One region of the Microbulbifer agarilyticus genome, then DNA from elsewhere that is predicted to be linked to it. Evidence: predicted binding sites of a transcription regulator. Region 1 holds the regulator's gene; each other region holds the start of a gene.
The links. Region 1 encodes PhoB, which activates phosphate uptake and scavenging genes when phosphate is short. Its sites were predicted from a motif close to TGTCATAAANNTGTAACA; they were not measured.
Positions count from the first base shown of each region.

Region 2: the regulator PhoB is predicted to act here: its motif matches at 2,818-2,835, upstream of Mag101_RS14970 (PhoX family protein).
Region 3: the regulator PhoB is predicted to act here: its motif matches at 1,521-1,538, upstream of Mag101_RS08000 (porin).

Region 1 covers NZ_CP019650.1:4,171,715-4,176,551, forward strand. The annotation lists gene Mag101_RS17345 (dicarboxylate/amino acid:cation symporter) at 1-124, opposite strand, end outside; gene Mag101_RS17350 (chorismate--pyruvate lyase family protein) at 352-927, shown strand; gene ubiA (4-hydroxybenzoate octaprenyltransferase) at 972-1,859, shown strand; gene phoB (phosphate regulon transcriptional regulator PhoB) at 2,060-2,764, shown strand; gene phoR (phosphate regulon sensor histidine kinase PhoR) at 2,861-4,180, shown strand; gene Mag101_RS17370 (hypothetical protein) at 4,264-4,629, opposite strand; gene yaaA (peroxide stress protein YaaA) at 4,694-4,837, opposite strand, start outside.
Region 2 covers NZ_CP019650.1:3,579,599-3,584,435, forward strand. The annotation lists gene Mag101_RS14965 (TonB-dependent receptor) at 73-2,682, opposite strand; gene Mag101_RS14970 (PhoX family protein) at 2,966-4,837, shown strand, end outside.
Region 3 covers NZ_CP019650.1:1,975,281-1,980,117, reverse strand. The annotation lists gene Mag101_RS08005 (DNA internalization-related competence protein ComEC/Rec2) at 1-1,186, opposite strand, end outside; gene Mag101_RS08000 (porin) at 1,621-2,556, shown strand; gene Mag101_RS07995 (M16 family metallopeptidase) at 2,768-4,837, shown strand, end outside.

The DNA of each region.
Region 1 (4,837 bases):
GGTAATTGTTGATAAAGGAGGTGAGCGTCTCACCCAGAATCTGGCTGGAATTGAGTACGTTGAACAGCAGGCCGAGTCCTATGCCCGCGATCATGGCCAGTACGATTTTTTTGGTAAGCCCCATGGTCCTTCCCGTTTATGCGCACCTTGCAGTGGCAATTCATTATTTTGTGCATTGTAGATAATGGCATCGACACGGGCGCAGCGCCCGTACCGCCAGCATCCGGCAACTGCCAGCGAATGCGCCACTATATCGGCCTCACCCCCTGTGGGCAAAGCGCGTTCCCATGGTGGCGCGCTCGGGTACAATGCGGTTTGATCTAACCACTACAAGCTTGCGCGGAGTCAGCGTTGTACCACTCCCCCTTTGAGGCCATCGGCGATTGGCATCCTCAACCTCTGGAAAGCCTGCACGGCCAGAAACCGCCGGAGCAGCTGCTGCCCTGGCTGCTGCACCCGGGTTCGCTGACTGCCGCCCTCAAGTACCTGGGCGAGGGCAGCTTCCGCGTACAGATACTCAATCAGGGCTGGCAAACACCTCGGCCCGAGGAGCGCCGCGCGCTCAACCTGAAAGACCGCAGCCGCGCGCTGGTGCGCGAGGTACTGCTGTATGGCAACAGTGCACAGCCCTGGGTCTACGCCCGCAGTGTGCTGCCCGAGCGCACCCTCACCGGTAAGTCCCGCTACCTGCGCGGCCTCGACAATCGCCCCCTCGGCGAACTGCTGTTCAGCCAACCTGACATTCGCCGCGGGCCCATTGTGCTCAACCGGCTCGCGCGCAATCCGCACTGCCAGCAACCAGAGCTGAGCGACAGTGCACCCCACGCGTGGGGACGCCGCTCCACCTTCTGGCTACAGGATAAACCCTTGTTGGTTGCAGAGACCTTCCTCAGCGGTTTCAATCCTCATTCATCGCCGATGGCATAAGCGCACAAGCACCTCAAAGTACTCAGCGAACACGGGAAGCCACCATGCAAGCTATCAGCCACCAGATCCAACAGCGTTGGCCCGCAGCCATACCGTATTGGCAACTGACGCGCATGGACCGACCCATCGGCTCACTGTTGTTACTGTGGCCCACCTGGTGTGCGCTGTGGATCGCCGCCGAGGGCTGGCCCGGCCTCCATTTGTTTGTCGTGTTTACCTTGGGGGTCATCCTCACCCGCGCGGCCGGCTGTGCGATTAACGACTTTGCCGACCGCAATATCGACGGGCATGTAGAGCGCACCAAGCAGCGTCCGCTCGCCACCGGTGCCGCCACACCCAAAGGCGCACTGATGCTCTTCGCCGGCTTGATGCTGGTGGCTTTTTTGCTGGTGCTGACCACCAACCGCCCAACCATTCTGCTGTCCCTGCCGGCGCTGGCGCTGGCCTTCTGTTACCCCTTCGCCAAACGCTACACACACCTGCCGCAGGTGGTGCTGGGGGCCGCGTTCAGCATGGGCATCCCAATGGCGTTTGCCGCGGTGACCGGCGAGGTGCCGGCGGTGGCCTGGCTGCTGTTTACCGCCAACCTGCTGTGGACCGTGGCCTACGATACCTTTTACGCCATGGTGGACCGGGATGACGACCTGCAAATCGGCGTCAAGTCCACCGCCATCCTGTTTGGCGAGCTGGACAAGGCGATGACCGCCAGCCTGCAGGCGATGGTTGTTGTGGCGTTACTGATGCTGGGTGGACGTGCGGATTTGGGCGCTCTTTACTACTGCGGCGTGGCAACCGTGACTGGCCTGTTCGCCTATCAGCAATGGTTGATTCGCGACCGGCAACGGGGTGCGTGCTTCAAGGCATTTCTGAATAACAACTTCGTGGGGATGGCGCTTTTTTGTGGAATATTTTTCCACTATCTCGCGCGCTAGCTATGTGCTTTGACCCCAAGTGCTAGCTACCTGAACACCTGTCATATATTTGTCACCAAAGTGACGTTAAATGGCCACTCTACAATAGTCAGTTGAGGCTGGCGCTACAGTCTACGAGGCAGGACGCCACGAGGCGCCGCAGCGGAGGTTGTGAAGCACCGCCGAAGCGACAGCAAACTCATTGAGGGTATGGCAGGCAGATGCACAGCAAGACGATCCTTATAGTCGACGACGAAGCCCCGGTACGTGACATGTTGCGCGTGGCGCTGGAGATGGCGGATTACCGCTGCCTGGAAGCAGAGAACGCGCAGGCGGCCCACGCACTGGTCATCGACGAAAGACCCGACCTTATTCTCCTGGACTGGATGCTGCCGGATGTATCCGGTGTGGAACTGGCGCGTCGCCTGAAGCGCGACGAGCTCACCGCGTCGCTGCCCATCGTGATGCTGACCGCGAAGGGCGAGGAAGACCACAAGATCAAAGGCCTGGAGACGGGCGCCGACGACTATATCACCAAACCATTTTCCCCCCGCGAGCTGGTCGCACGGCTCAAAGCCGTATTGCGCCGCGCCGGCCCCAGTGCTCCGGAAGAGCCACTTACCGCCGGTGGCTTGGTGCTCGATCCGATCAGCCACCGCGTCACCATCAACGGTAACCCGGTAGAAATGGGGCCGACGGAATTCCGCCTGCTGACCTTTTTCCTCAGCCATCAGGAACGCGCCTATACCCGCACCCAGCTGCTTGACCACGTGTGGGGCGGCAATGTGTATGTGGAAGAACGCACTGTGGATGTACACATTCGACGTCTGCGCAAAGCGTTGACCATCGATGGCCATGAGCGCTACATTCAGACCGTGCGTGGGACCGGTTATCGCTTTTCAGTCCAGACCGCCGAAAGGGTATAATCCCGCCCATCGAACTTTACCAGCGGGCCCGCTGTTCCGCCCGGCGACGCGGCGAATCGCACTTCGACGCGCCCCCAACAAGATGGCCAAAACCTCATGCTCGATCGCAGTATTGGCGAGTTGTCGCGTTTTATCATCATAGCCCTGGGCACCACCATCTTCGGTTTCTCTACCGGACACTGGTGGTTGGCACTGTGCTCTGGCCTCACCGTCTATCTCATCTGGCTGCTGTTGCAGCAAAATCGCTTCGACCACTGGTTGTCCAATGGCCGCCGTGGCCCGGCACCCACCAATTTTGGGGTGTGGGGCGATATCACCGACGACTTCTATCGGATGCAACGTCGCCACCGCAAGGAAAAGCAAAAGCTACACGCCATGCTGCGCCGGGTGCAGGACAGTACCAGCGCATTGCGTGAAGGTATCGTAGCGCTGGAAGACGACGGCAACCTGGCGTGGTGGAACCCCGTCGCCGGCGAAATGCTGCGCCTGCAAGCCGACGACAGCGGCCAGCCGATCATCAACTTTGTGCGCGACCCGCGCTTTGTCGAGCACATGCACGAGCGTATGCGCGGTGCCAATCAGGGTGACCTGCAGCCGATTACCCTGCCAGCTCCCGGGGACGACTCGCGCACCCTGCAAATGGAAGTGACGCGCTTCGGCCAGGACGAAGCGCTGGTGATCGTGCGCGATATCACCCGGCTGCATAATCTGGAGCAGATGCGCCGGGACTTTGTCGCCAACGTATCCCATGAATTACGTACACCGCTGACGGTAATTGCCGGCTATCTGGAGACGCTGCAGGAAAGCGGCCAGGCCCCGCGTAACTGGGAGCGTCCGCTGGGACAAATGAGCGAGCAGACGGTGCGCATGACCAGCCTGGTCAATGACCTGCTGTTACTCGCCCGCCTCGAAACGTCCGAGCGCGATAGCGGGCGCGACCGCATCGCGGTACACGGGCTGATGGAGCGCGTGGCCGACGAAGCCCGTTCACTGAGCGGTGGGCGACACCAGATTTCCGTGGTGTGCGACGAGGACAGCACCATTACCGGTGATGCCGGTGAACTGCACAGCGCCTTTGCCAACCTGGCGTTTAACGCGGTCAAATACAGCCCTGACGGCGGCCCCATTGAGCTGCGCTGGAGAATAGACGCCAGCGGCGGCCACTTTGCGGTGAAGGATTCCGGTATCGGTATCGATCCGCTGCATATCCCGCGCCTTACCGAGCGTTTCTACCGGGTCGATGCGGGGCGCTCCCGCGAAAGCGGTGGTACCGGTCTCGGCCTCGCCATCGTCAAGCACGTACTGCTGCGCCACAGTGCCAATTTGAGCATCAGCAGTGTGCCGGGCCGCGGCAGTACCTTTACCCTGAACTTCCCCAGCCAGAAACTGACCCAGACAAGTTCCGCCACGACCTGATTTCATTCAGCCAAGAGATCGCACATATAAAAAAAGCCCCAACAGGGGCTTTTTTTATGCTGTTTAAGGCAGTAACGCGAAACCTATCCTTCCAGCTCTTGCAGTGTGCGCGCTTCGCCCGCTGCGGTGTATTCAACCGACTCGTCGCCCGATACCGGCTCAGCGGTACGTTTTTGCACGGTGATGTGCACCAGCTTGCGCGCACTGTCACGGATCAGCAGCTGCTCACGGCCTTCATCATCCACCGGCAGGTTGCGCTCGCCGATCAACGCATCGCGCAGGGCGCGCAGTTGCGGTGTATCGCGGTAGCGATCGAGATCCTTGGAATACTTGATTTTCATGCGCTCGGATTCGTGCAGTGCGGCGGCGGTCTCGCGGTACTTGGCAAAGAAAAACACCGCGGCAATGGCGGCGGCGATGGTGACGGCAATTTCAAACCATGGGGGCATAAGTGCGCTCCTGTGTTTTGCTCACGGTACTATTTTTTTAAGGCTGGTTGTTTACGCTGTTTGTTCAGGCTGGCTGTTCGTCGCGCAGGAAGACCCAGTCATTGCCCTTGGAGTGTTCTTCACTGAAATAATAACCGGCCGCATCAAAATCTTTCAGCTGCTCGGCCTGCTTTACGCGGTTGTCGATAGCCCAGCGGCTCATCATGCC
Region 2 (4,837 bases), 590 kb from region 1:
CTTGCTGCTGTGACCTCCCGCACTAACTCTCCGCGGAGCAGTTAGCACAAAGAGATCGCGAATAGCCCTTTATTAGAAAGTGCTATAGGTCACACCCAGTACATAGGCGGGACCGTACTCTTCGTACTGGCCGTTGTAGCCGCGACGATTGGCGTAGAAAGGTTCATCGGTCAGGTTGACCGCGTTGAAGAAGACCTGCATACCGTTTTCAAAACGGTATTTGGCGGACAGGTCCACCTGCATGTGAGTGTCTTCGTAGAGGTCGAAGGCCTCATCTTCCAGATCCACTTCCAACAAGCGCTCGCCCTTGTAGGCGGTGGACAGACGCAGGCTCAACGCATCGCGTTCATAGCCAACGATAAAGTTGGCAACCAGATCCGCTTGCGAGGGCAAGGCAACTTTGCTGCCGCGCTCGGCACCGGCACCTAGTCCCAGGTCCGCTTCCGAATCGGTCAGGGTAGCGTTGGCACGCAGCAGGAAGCCATTGTCAAAACCGCGGGTCCAGGAAAGTTCAGCACCGCTCAGAGTGGCCTTGTCGCCATTCATTGGCTGGAAGATTTCCGCTTCATCCACGGTCAGGCTGCCCACATACACGCTGTAGTCTGCAACGCTGGACACATCTGCCGTCACTACAAAGTTGTCGATCTGCTTGTAGAAGGCACCCACGGAGAACATACCCAGGGCATCCGCGTAATACTCGAAGGAGGCATCGAAGTTACGCGCTTCATAAGGATCCAGCAGCGGGTTACCGGCTTCCACCTTCAACTCGCCTTCGTCGTACTCGATCTCTGCCGGGGAGGGGTTCAGCGCGCCGAAGGACGGGCGGGACAGGGATTCGGTGTAGGCTGCGCGCAGTACAATGTTATCGCTGTAGTCGAACTTAACGTTCACGCTCGGGAACAGCTTGCTGTAGTCGTTCGCGTGTTCCACTTCAGACACGTAAACGTCTTCAGCAATCTCTACGGCACCTGGGATCGCTTCGCCAGCTTCAACCACGCGGTAGCCCTGGCCGGAGAATTCGGTGGCTTCATAGCGCACGCCGTAGACCAGATTGGTACGACCGAAATCGATGTCGTTCATTACGTAAATCGCGGAGATGTCTTCACTCATCACGTAGTCGCGCGCGGAATCCAGCGCCGTGCTGGTCTCATCAATTTCAAAGCTGGCCAGGTTCGCATTGATAAACGCGTTGATAGCGCTTTTGCTGACGCTCGGGCCAAAGCTACCCAGGCCATAGTCGATGCTGTTGGCGGCGAAATCGGCGAGGGTGTAGTCGCCACTGAAGCCATCGTAGATGGTAGCGTTCAGGTCGCCGGTTTTTTCGCGACGGCGCTCGTGTAGACCCAGCTTCAGTTCAGAAGGGTTACCAGCTACTTCGATATCGCGACGGAAGTCGATACGCAGGCTGACCTCTTCGTCGTCGGTGTAGTTATCCTCGATCACCAGCTCGTCGAGTTCGTAGCTGGCCGCATCCACGGCACTGGCATCCGCAGCAAACATTTGCGGGATTTTGCCCGCGCTGGAGTAGCCCAGTTCCAGACCTTCCTGAACAAAGGTGGTGTCGCGGCGATGGGGTTCAGACTCTTCCGCGTGGGAATAGCCCAGTGCGTACTCCACGCCCCAGCTATCCATGTCGTGTGAACCACCGGCAACCAGTGAAAGGATTTCCTGCGCCTCGTAACGGTCTTTCAGCTCCTTCTCTAGGGCTGCATCGGACCAGGTGGCGGAGTTGGCAGAAACACTGGAAGGAGTGTCATTTTCTTCATCCAGCTTGAAAGAGTTGCGCTGGCGCTGCTCGTCATCGGAAAAATCGGAATACAGGCTGTGCAGATACACTTGTTGGCCTTCACCAATTTCCAGATCGAAATTTGCCGCGAGACCGGTCCGCTCCCGGGTCACGGTGTAGTCGCGCTGCTCGATTTCCGCAGCGGTGATGCCCTCGCTGCCGTCCAGCGCGGTAAATTCTTCCCACACACCATCGGTTTCGATGTTCTCGGAGCCGAAGTTACGCTCCTGATGCGACGCGGCAATGGCAACGCCCAAAGTGCGACCATTCACGTCAAATTTATTGGTGTAGGTACCGGCGAACTTCGGGCTGTTTTCGCCCTGCAATTCGCTGTAGCCATTCTCGATGGTCACCTTATAGGTCTGACCGTCGTAATCCAGCGCATTGATGCTCTTGATTTCAATGGCACCACCGATGGAATCGGCGCTCATATCGGGAGTCAGGGTTTTGAACACTTCCAGGCTGGCGAGAAGGTCTGCCGGGATAACATCGAGAGCCACCGCGCGGCTATCGGTTTCCGGCGCCGGCAGGCTCATGCCATTGATGGTGGAAGCATTCAGGTTCGGGTCGATACCGCGCACACCGACAAAGCGGCCTTCACCCTGGTCACGGGAAATAAATACACCCGCCATACGCTGTAGCGCTTCCGTGACGTTGGCATCTGGCAGCTCGCCAATTGCTTCAGAAGTTTGCACGGCAACAACTTTATTGGAATCACGCTGACGCTCGATATCACTGCGTGCGTTAGCGGCCTGGGCGGTGACCACAATGGTCTCCATCAGTTCGCCTTGTTTCTCTGTGCCCGTATTCGACACTTCCTGTGCGCCTGCATTGACACTGATTACCGCGGCCGCAAGCGGCGCCAGCATTTTCAAATTAAATACCGTCTTAGTCATAGTCCCCATTCCCGTTGGAGGTGGTGTTGTAAACAGAAGCCGTTGAGCGACCGGTAATCTGGCGTGTAAATCCAAGTCCGATCTTTTGATTTGCGAGCGCAGGCTAGACTCGGGATGTGAATCTTCCGTTACGTTTTTTTTAAATTTGTCATATTGCGCCGCTAGGCTTGGTTCCGAACGTGTCACATGCCAGAAGAATCTAGCGACAAGTCAGCTTCTGGCGCCGCGCTAGACCAACGATTGGGCCCGCGAAGAAAGCAAAATAATTTTTGGTGAAGAATTTATGACAGACCACGAACACGACGACCTGGCACCATGTAACGCGCAGCGCAGGACGTTGCTGAAAACAATCGGTGCCACCGCAGCGGCCACCGCCGGTGCGAGCTTCTTGCACGGCTGCAGCGACAAAAACAGTGCCAAAAGAACAGCGCAAGGTGTACAAAACCTCAGCTTCGCGGAAATTCCTCACGGGCTGGATTTCAAACATCACCTGCCAGATGGCTATAGTGCGGACCTGCTGCTGCGCTGGGGTGATTCCCTGGATGCCTTTGCCGGCGCCTTCTCCCCAGACACCCTCGACGCCGGCGAACAATCCCGTCGCTTTGGTTACAACAACGACTTTCTTGCGTTTATGCCACTGGACCCAGACGCCGCACCCGGCGAGGGCAACCGGCATCACTTGAGCAATAACAGCAATCGCGGCCTGCTCTGTGTAAACCACGAATACACCCAGCCGCATTTAATGTTTAGCGGCTACACCGAAGCAAGCTCGAATCGCGGCACCAGTCATGCGCATATCGCGGTGGAACAACAAGCCTGCGGGCATAGCATTGTAGAAATTGAGCACACGGTAGAGGGATGGCAGGCGGTACTGGGGAGTCCCTATAACCGGCGTATTTCTCTCACCACCGAGATGGCTATTGTCGGCGATGCTGCCGGCGATCAACGCCTGCAAACCAGCGAAGACCCCACTGGAAAAAAGGTACTCGGCACTGTGGGTAATTGCGCTGGCGGCAAGACCCCGTGGGGAACGGTATTGATCGCCGAAGAAGGCTTTGGCGGCGCATTCCAGGGTGACCCGGACAATGTTGCCGACGAGGTCGAAGCACGCAATCACCACGCATTTGGCATCGAACCGGAAAACCGCAACTGGGGTGATTACGATCGCCGCTTTGACATCACCGTAGAGCCGAACGAGCCCAATCGTTTTGGCTGGATGGTGGAGTTTGACCCCTACGACCCGAAATCCACGCCGCGCAAACTCACCGGGCTCGGCCGCTTCGAGCACGAGGGGTTCACCGTGGTCAGCAAGCCGAATGCACCGGTGGTGGCCTATGGCGGCGATGACGACGAGCACCAGTTTGTGTATCGCTTCGTATCGAAAAAGAACTACCTGCCCCGCAACAACGCCCACAACCGCGATCTGCTCACGGAAGGAACCCTGTATGCGGGCCAGTTCCGCGAAGGCGGAGGTGGAACCTGGTTGCCGCTAATATTCGGGCGGGGCCCGCTGACGCCGCAGAATGGGTTTCGCAATCAGGCAGATGTCCTGATCGACTGTCGACGCGCAGCGAAGCTTGTTGGCGCCACGCCCATGGACCGTCCGGAAGATGTGGAAACCAACCCGGTGAACGACTGCACCTATGTGATGCTGACCAAGAACAAGAAGCGCAAGGCCGGACAGGAAAATGCCGCCAATCCACGTGCGCGCAATACCACCGGGCATGTACTGGAGATTGTTCCCCCCGGACGAAACGGCCAGCGCGATCACACAAGCGACACTTTCCGCTGGAATACGTTTTTGCTCGGCGGCAACCCCAACGCAGAAGAGCCGGCCGAGCGCGGCGCCTACGGGCAACAGCCGGGCAACATATCGCCACATGGCTGGTTTGCGAACCCGGATAATGTCGCCTTCGACGCCACAGGCAATATGTGGATAGCCACCGATGGCTGCGAGGACTTCGGCTTCCACGATGGTCTCTGGGCCATGGCTACCGAAGGCGAACTGCGCGCAGCGCCCAAGCACTTCTTCGGCTGCCCTGAGGGCGCAGAAATCTGCGGGCCGGAATTTACCCCGGATGGCAAAACCCTGTTTGTCGCGGTGCAGCACCCGGCGGATGTGGATAACTCCACCTTCGATAACCCGCGGCACCGC
Region 3 (4,837 bases), 2.1 Mb from region 1:
CCACAAAAGAAAGCCAAAACCCGGCATTCAGTACCGCAAGGGGCTGCCACAACAGCACGCCACACAAGGCTAAAGCCAGTGCCAAATGCGCATCAAGGCGGCGCCGAAGAATCAGAGTGACGACCGCTACCGCAACCATAAGTAAGGCGCGCTGTGCAGAGAGCGGCGCACCGCTCACCAGGGTATAAATCACGGCGGCGAGCAACCCCGCGGCTCCCGCCAACCCCACAGGGTTGCGAAATACTCGCGGGGCTCTGGGAAGCAATCCAGCAAAGCGGCCCAACAAACCGCCGATAAAGAAAAAGCAGGCGGCCACCATACCAACGTGCAGCCCGGAGATCGCCAGCAAGTGCGCAGTACCCGTGCGCTGAAGCAAGCCGCGCGTGTCCTCGCCGATTCCACCGCGATCACCCAGCAGGAGTGCCCGCATCAATGGGGCCGATGAATAGCTATCTACGCCGTCTCCGCCAAGCCCATCCCGGATACTTTCGCGCAACGCGTCGATGCCCGTCCCCGTAGCGAGTAATTCGGGCTGCTGGTCGCGGTCACGCACATAACCGGTGGCAAATATCCCCTGCTCCAGCAACCACGCCTCGTAATCGAAGGTGTGCGGGTTTGTGCTGCCACGAGGCTGTTTTAACCGAACGTGTAGCCGCCAGCGGCTGCCGGCACGCAAGCCGACAAAGTCATCTGGTGCCATCCGATACCAGCCGAGCTGAACCACTCTATTCAGAAAACGGGGATCGGTAGCGTTAGTAATACGGGCACGAAACCTGACGTCGCGGTAGCCGCGAGCAGCGGGTAACGGCGCTCCAAAATAAGACACTGCAGGTGCGCTTTGTGGCAACGAGACTATCTCAACGGTGACGTTGTGGTCAGAGCCGTGAAGATCCGCGGGGAGACGTTGTTCTAGCGACTGGAGATTTGACGCCAAAGCCCAGCAGGTACCAAAAACGAACGGGAACAAAAAGCGGCAAACGAGAAGCCAGTAGCCACCGCGAACGGTATTAGCGATACCAGTGACAAAAAGAATAAGCCAGAGAGCAACAACCGCCAGCAAAATCTGGCTGGCCAGTTCCGCACTGCCCGGCAGTCTCGGCCAGTAGGCGACCTGGCCAATGCCGATGGCACACACCCACAAGCTCGTAGCCATGCTTGGGCGCCAGTTGCCCCAAAACCTGTTCACGACCGATTCCTGTTCGGCATGTACGCCACATCCATGTCACTACTCCAACCGAAAAACCCCAATCCATGGAGTATTTAATCGCGCCGATACACCAGCGATAAACCACCTGACCCATAGGTCGAGATATTACAGAAGTTCGTCACGAGACCCTATGTGTGAGCAATAAATAACCTAAAACGAAGAAAACTCGCTACTTTGGTCTCCAAAGGAGGGATCATAGAAAGACCCTCTCTGTCACAAATCGCCCCAAATCCGGGCAAAAACATCCTGTCTTTTGTGCCTTACAGCTAAATCGAACAGCTTTTAGTCACACAACCTTCAAATTATTTTCATCTTTCACATGTTTGTAACATAAGTGCCGCAAACTGCGCCGCATCTGAAGAACACAACCTATTGCATCCATTTTCACTACCTACTTCGATATGAGAGCAGACATGAAAAAGACCGCTATCTCTCTGGCCCTGGTTGCCGCACTGCCTACCGTTGCCAACGCCGAAGAGCTTTTCGACTTCTACGGTAAAGCCAACGTTTCCTTCCAGTCCAACGACGAAGGTGACGGCGCTGTTACTGACGTATCCAGCAACGCCTCTCGCCTGGGTGTTAAAGGTGAGCTGCCGCTGGATAGCGGCATCAAGGGCATCTACAAGATGGAATATCAGGTAAACATGGATGGCGACGGCGACACTTTCAGCCAGCGCAACATCTATGCAGGCCTGGAAGGTGGCTTCGGTCAGGCTATCGCCGGTAAGTTCGACTCCCCGTTGAAAGTTGCCCAGAAGAAAGTTGACCTGTTCAACGACCTCGAAGGTGACATCAAGAGCCTGGTGACCAAGAGCGACAACCGTCCGTCCAACGCGGTTCAGTACACCACTCCGTCTTTCGGTGGCTTCAAAGTAGCCGCTGCCTACATCAGCAACGAAGACGCTGAGATCCTGGACGACGCTGGTGAAGTCGTAGATACCCGCGATAACGGCACTTCCCTGTCTTTCGCTTACGACAAAGACGGTGTTTACCTGGCGTACGCTTACGACATGGGCGTTGAAGGCAACGATTGGGACGTATCCCGTGTGGTCGCCCAGTACAACTTCGGCAGCCTGCAGGTTGGCGGTCTGTACGAAGAGCAGGAAAAAGCAGACAGCAGCAAGCAAGACGGCTGGATGACTTCTGTTGCCTACAAGATCAACAAGTGGACTGCGAAAGCACAATACGGCCAGTCTGACATCGTTAAGACTGACGGCGAAACCTTCAGCCTGGGCCTGGACTACAAACTGTCCTCCGCCGCTAAGGTATTCACCTTCTACACCGACGAAACTGCTGCCGACGACTACTCCCGCAGCTACGTTGGCGTAGGTACTGAATTCAAGTTCTAAATCGAACTTGAAATCGACCCCCTAACTTCAGGGCGCAACTCGATGAGTTGCGCCCTTTTTTATTGCCTGTCGATTTATTTTGTGACAAGTCGCGTTAATCCGCGCCATCTCTTCGCTATTTTTTCCTCTACGCTTTTTCCTCTACACTACGGCGCGCGGTTCGCTGTGCTAGGATCTGAAATCCAACAGAATAAAAAGGTCTTCTACCGCCATGCACCGCACAAAAATCGCCCTGATTTTCGCATCCGCAATTTTGGCTGCCTGCAGTAAAAGCTCTGACCCCGTCACCAAAGAAGATTCCGCCAATCTGCAAACACCCAAGGCTGCCGAGCAGCAAGCGGCCCTGCCCGCTGGTGTCACCTTGGTAGAGACCTTCGACGGCAATGGCGCTGACATTGCAATTCCTTACGAGAAGTACAAACTCGATAACGGCCTCACCCTTGTCCTGCACGAAGACAACTCCGATCCGCTGGTGCACGTTGATGTGACCTACCACGTGGGTTCGAATCGTGAAGATCCCGGCCGCTCCGGTTTCGCGCACTTTTTTGAGCACATGATGTTCCAGGGCTCGGTGAATGTCGGTGATGAAGAGCATTTTCGCATCATCACCGAAGCGGGCGGCACCATGAATGGCACCACCAACAGCGACCGCACTAACTACTACCAGACTGTGCCAGCCAACCAGCTCGAGACCGTACTGTGGCTCGAGTCTGACCGCATGGGGGTGTTCCTCGACGCAGTCACTCAGGAGAAGTTCGAAGTACAACGGGAGACCGTAAAAAACGAGCGCGGCCAACGCGTCGACAACCGTCCTTATGGGCGCGCGCTTGAGACCATGTTTGCCTCAACCTACCCCGACGGCCACCCCTACTCCTGGCCGGTTATCGGTTGGCTCGAAGATCTGAATAAAGCCGACCTCAGCGACCTGAAGCGCTTCTTCCTGCGCTGGTACGGGCCCAACAATGCGGTCATCACCATTGGTGGTGATATCGACAAGGCCCAAACCCTCGAATGGGTATCCAAGTACTTCGCCCCTATTCCCGCGGGCCCCGAGGTACAAGAACTGCCCAAGCAGCCAGCCAAGTTAGACGCCGATCGCTACGTCACTCTGGAAGACAACATTCACCTGCCCGCGCTGGCAATGATGATGCCCACCGTGCACTACGGCCATCCTGACGAGCCGGCTCTGGACGCTGCCGCCGCTATCCTCGGGCAGGGCCAGGATTCCATGCTGTACCAGCGCCTGGTGCAGACCGGTCGCGCTGTATCCGCAAGCGTGAGCCACTCCTGTAAAGAGCTGGCCTGCGAAATGTGGTTTATCGTGATTCAGAATCCGGCATCCGGTGAAACCCTCGCCGAAATGGAACAGGCAGTACGCGACACCCTCACGGAATTTGCCAGCCGCGGAGTCACCGAAGACGACTTGGTTAAATTCAAAGCCGGTTACGAGTCTGGCCGCATCTTTGGCCTGCAGTCGGTCTCGGGCAAAGTCTCTACGTTGGCCGCGTTCGAAACCTTTACCGGCAGTCCCAAGGGCATCGACAAGGAAATCAATGCCTACCTCGCCATCGAAACCGATGATGTGACCCGAGTGTTCGACCAGTACATTGCCAAGCAACCCTCGGTTCTGCTCAGTGTCGTGCCAAACGGCAAGCCCGAGCTAGCGGCAGCCAAACAAAATCACGAATGGACACGCACAATTCCGGAAACCTATGCCGACAAAGGCCAGGAATTGGCGTTGCGCCCGGTGAAAGATACGTTTGATCGCAGTGTACAACCCACCCCAGGCATTAACCCTCAGGTAGAGCTACCGGCAATACAGGACGGTAAACTCGAGAATGGTATTCGACTGCTGGCGGTGCAAAACGACGAAACACCAACCATTACCGTGCGCGCGGTGTTCGACGTAGGTCAGCGGGACGAGCCTCGCGGCAAAGCCGGCCTGACCTCATTGATGACTTCCCTCATGACTGAAGCCACCACCGAGCGCAGCGCAGCCGAATTCACCGAAGCGCTGAAGCGCCTGGGTGCCAGTGTCAGTGTGAGCAGCGGCCAATACGAAACGACGGTTACCCTGAATGTGCTTGAAAAGCATCTGGATATTGCCGTTCCGCTAATGATGGAACGCATGCTGAAACCAGCCTTCACCGAAGCGGATTTTGATCGCATCAAACAGCAAACCATTGAAGGGTTACAGCAAGCGCGCAAGACGCCACAAGGTCTGGCAACTCGCGCGGTTGGAGCGGTAATGCGCGGCGCAGAACACCCACTCAGCTACCCG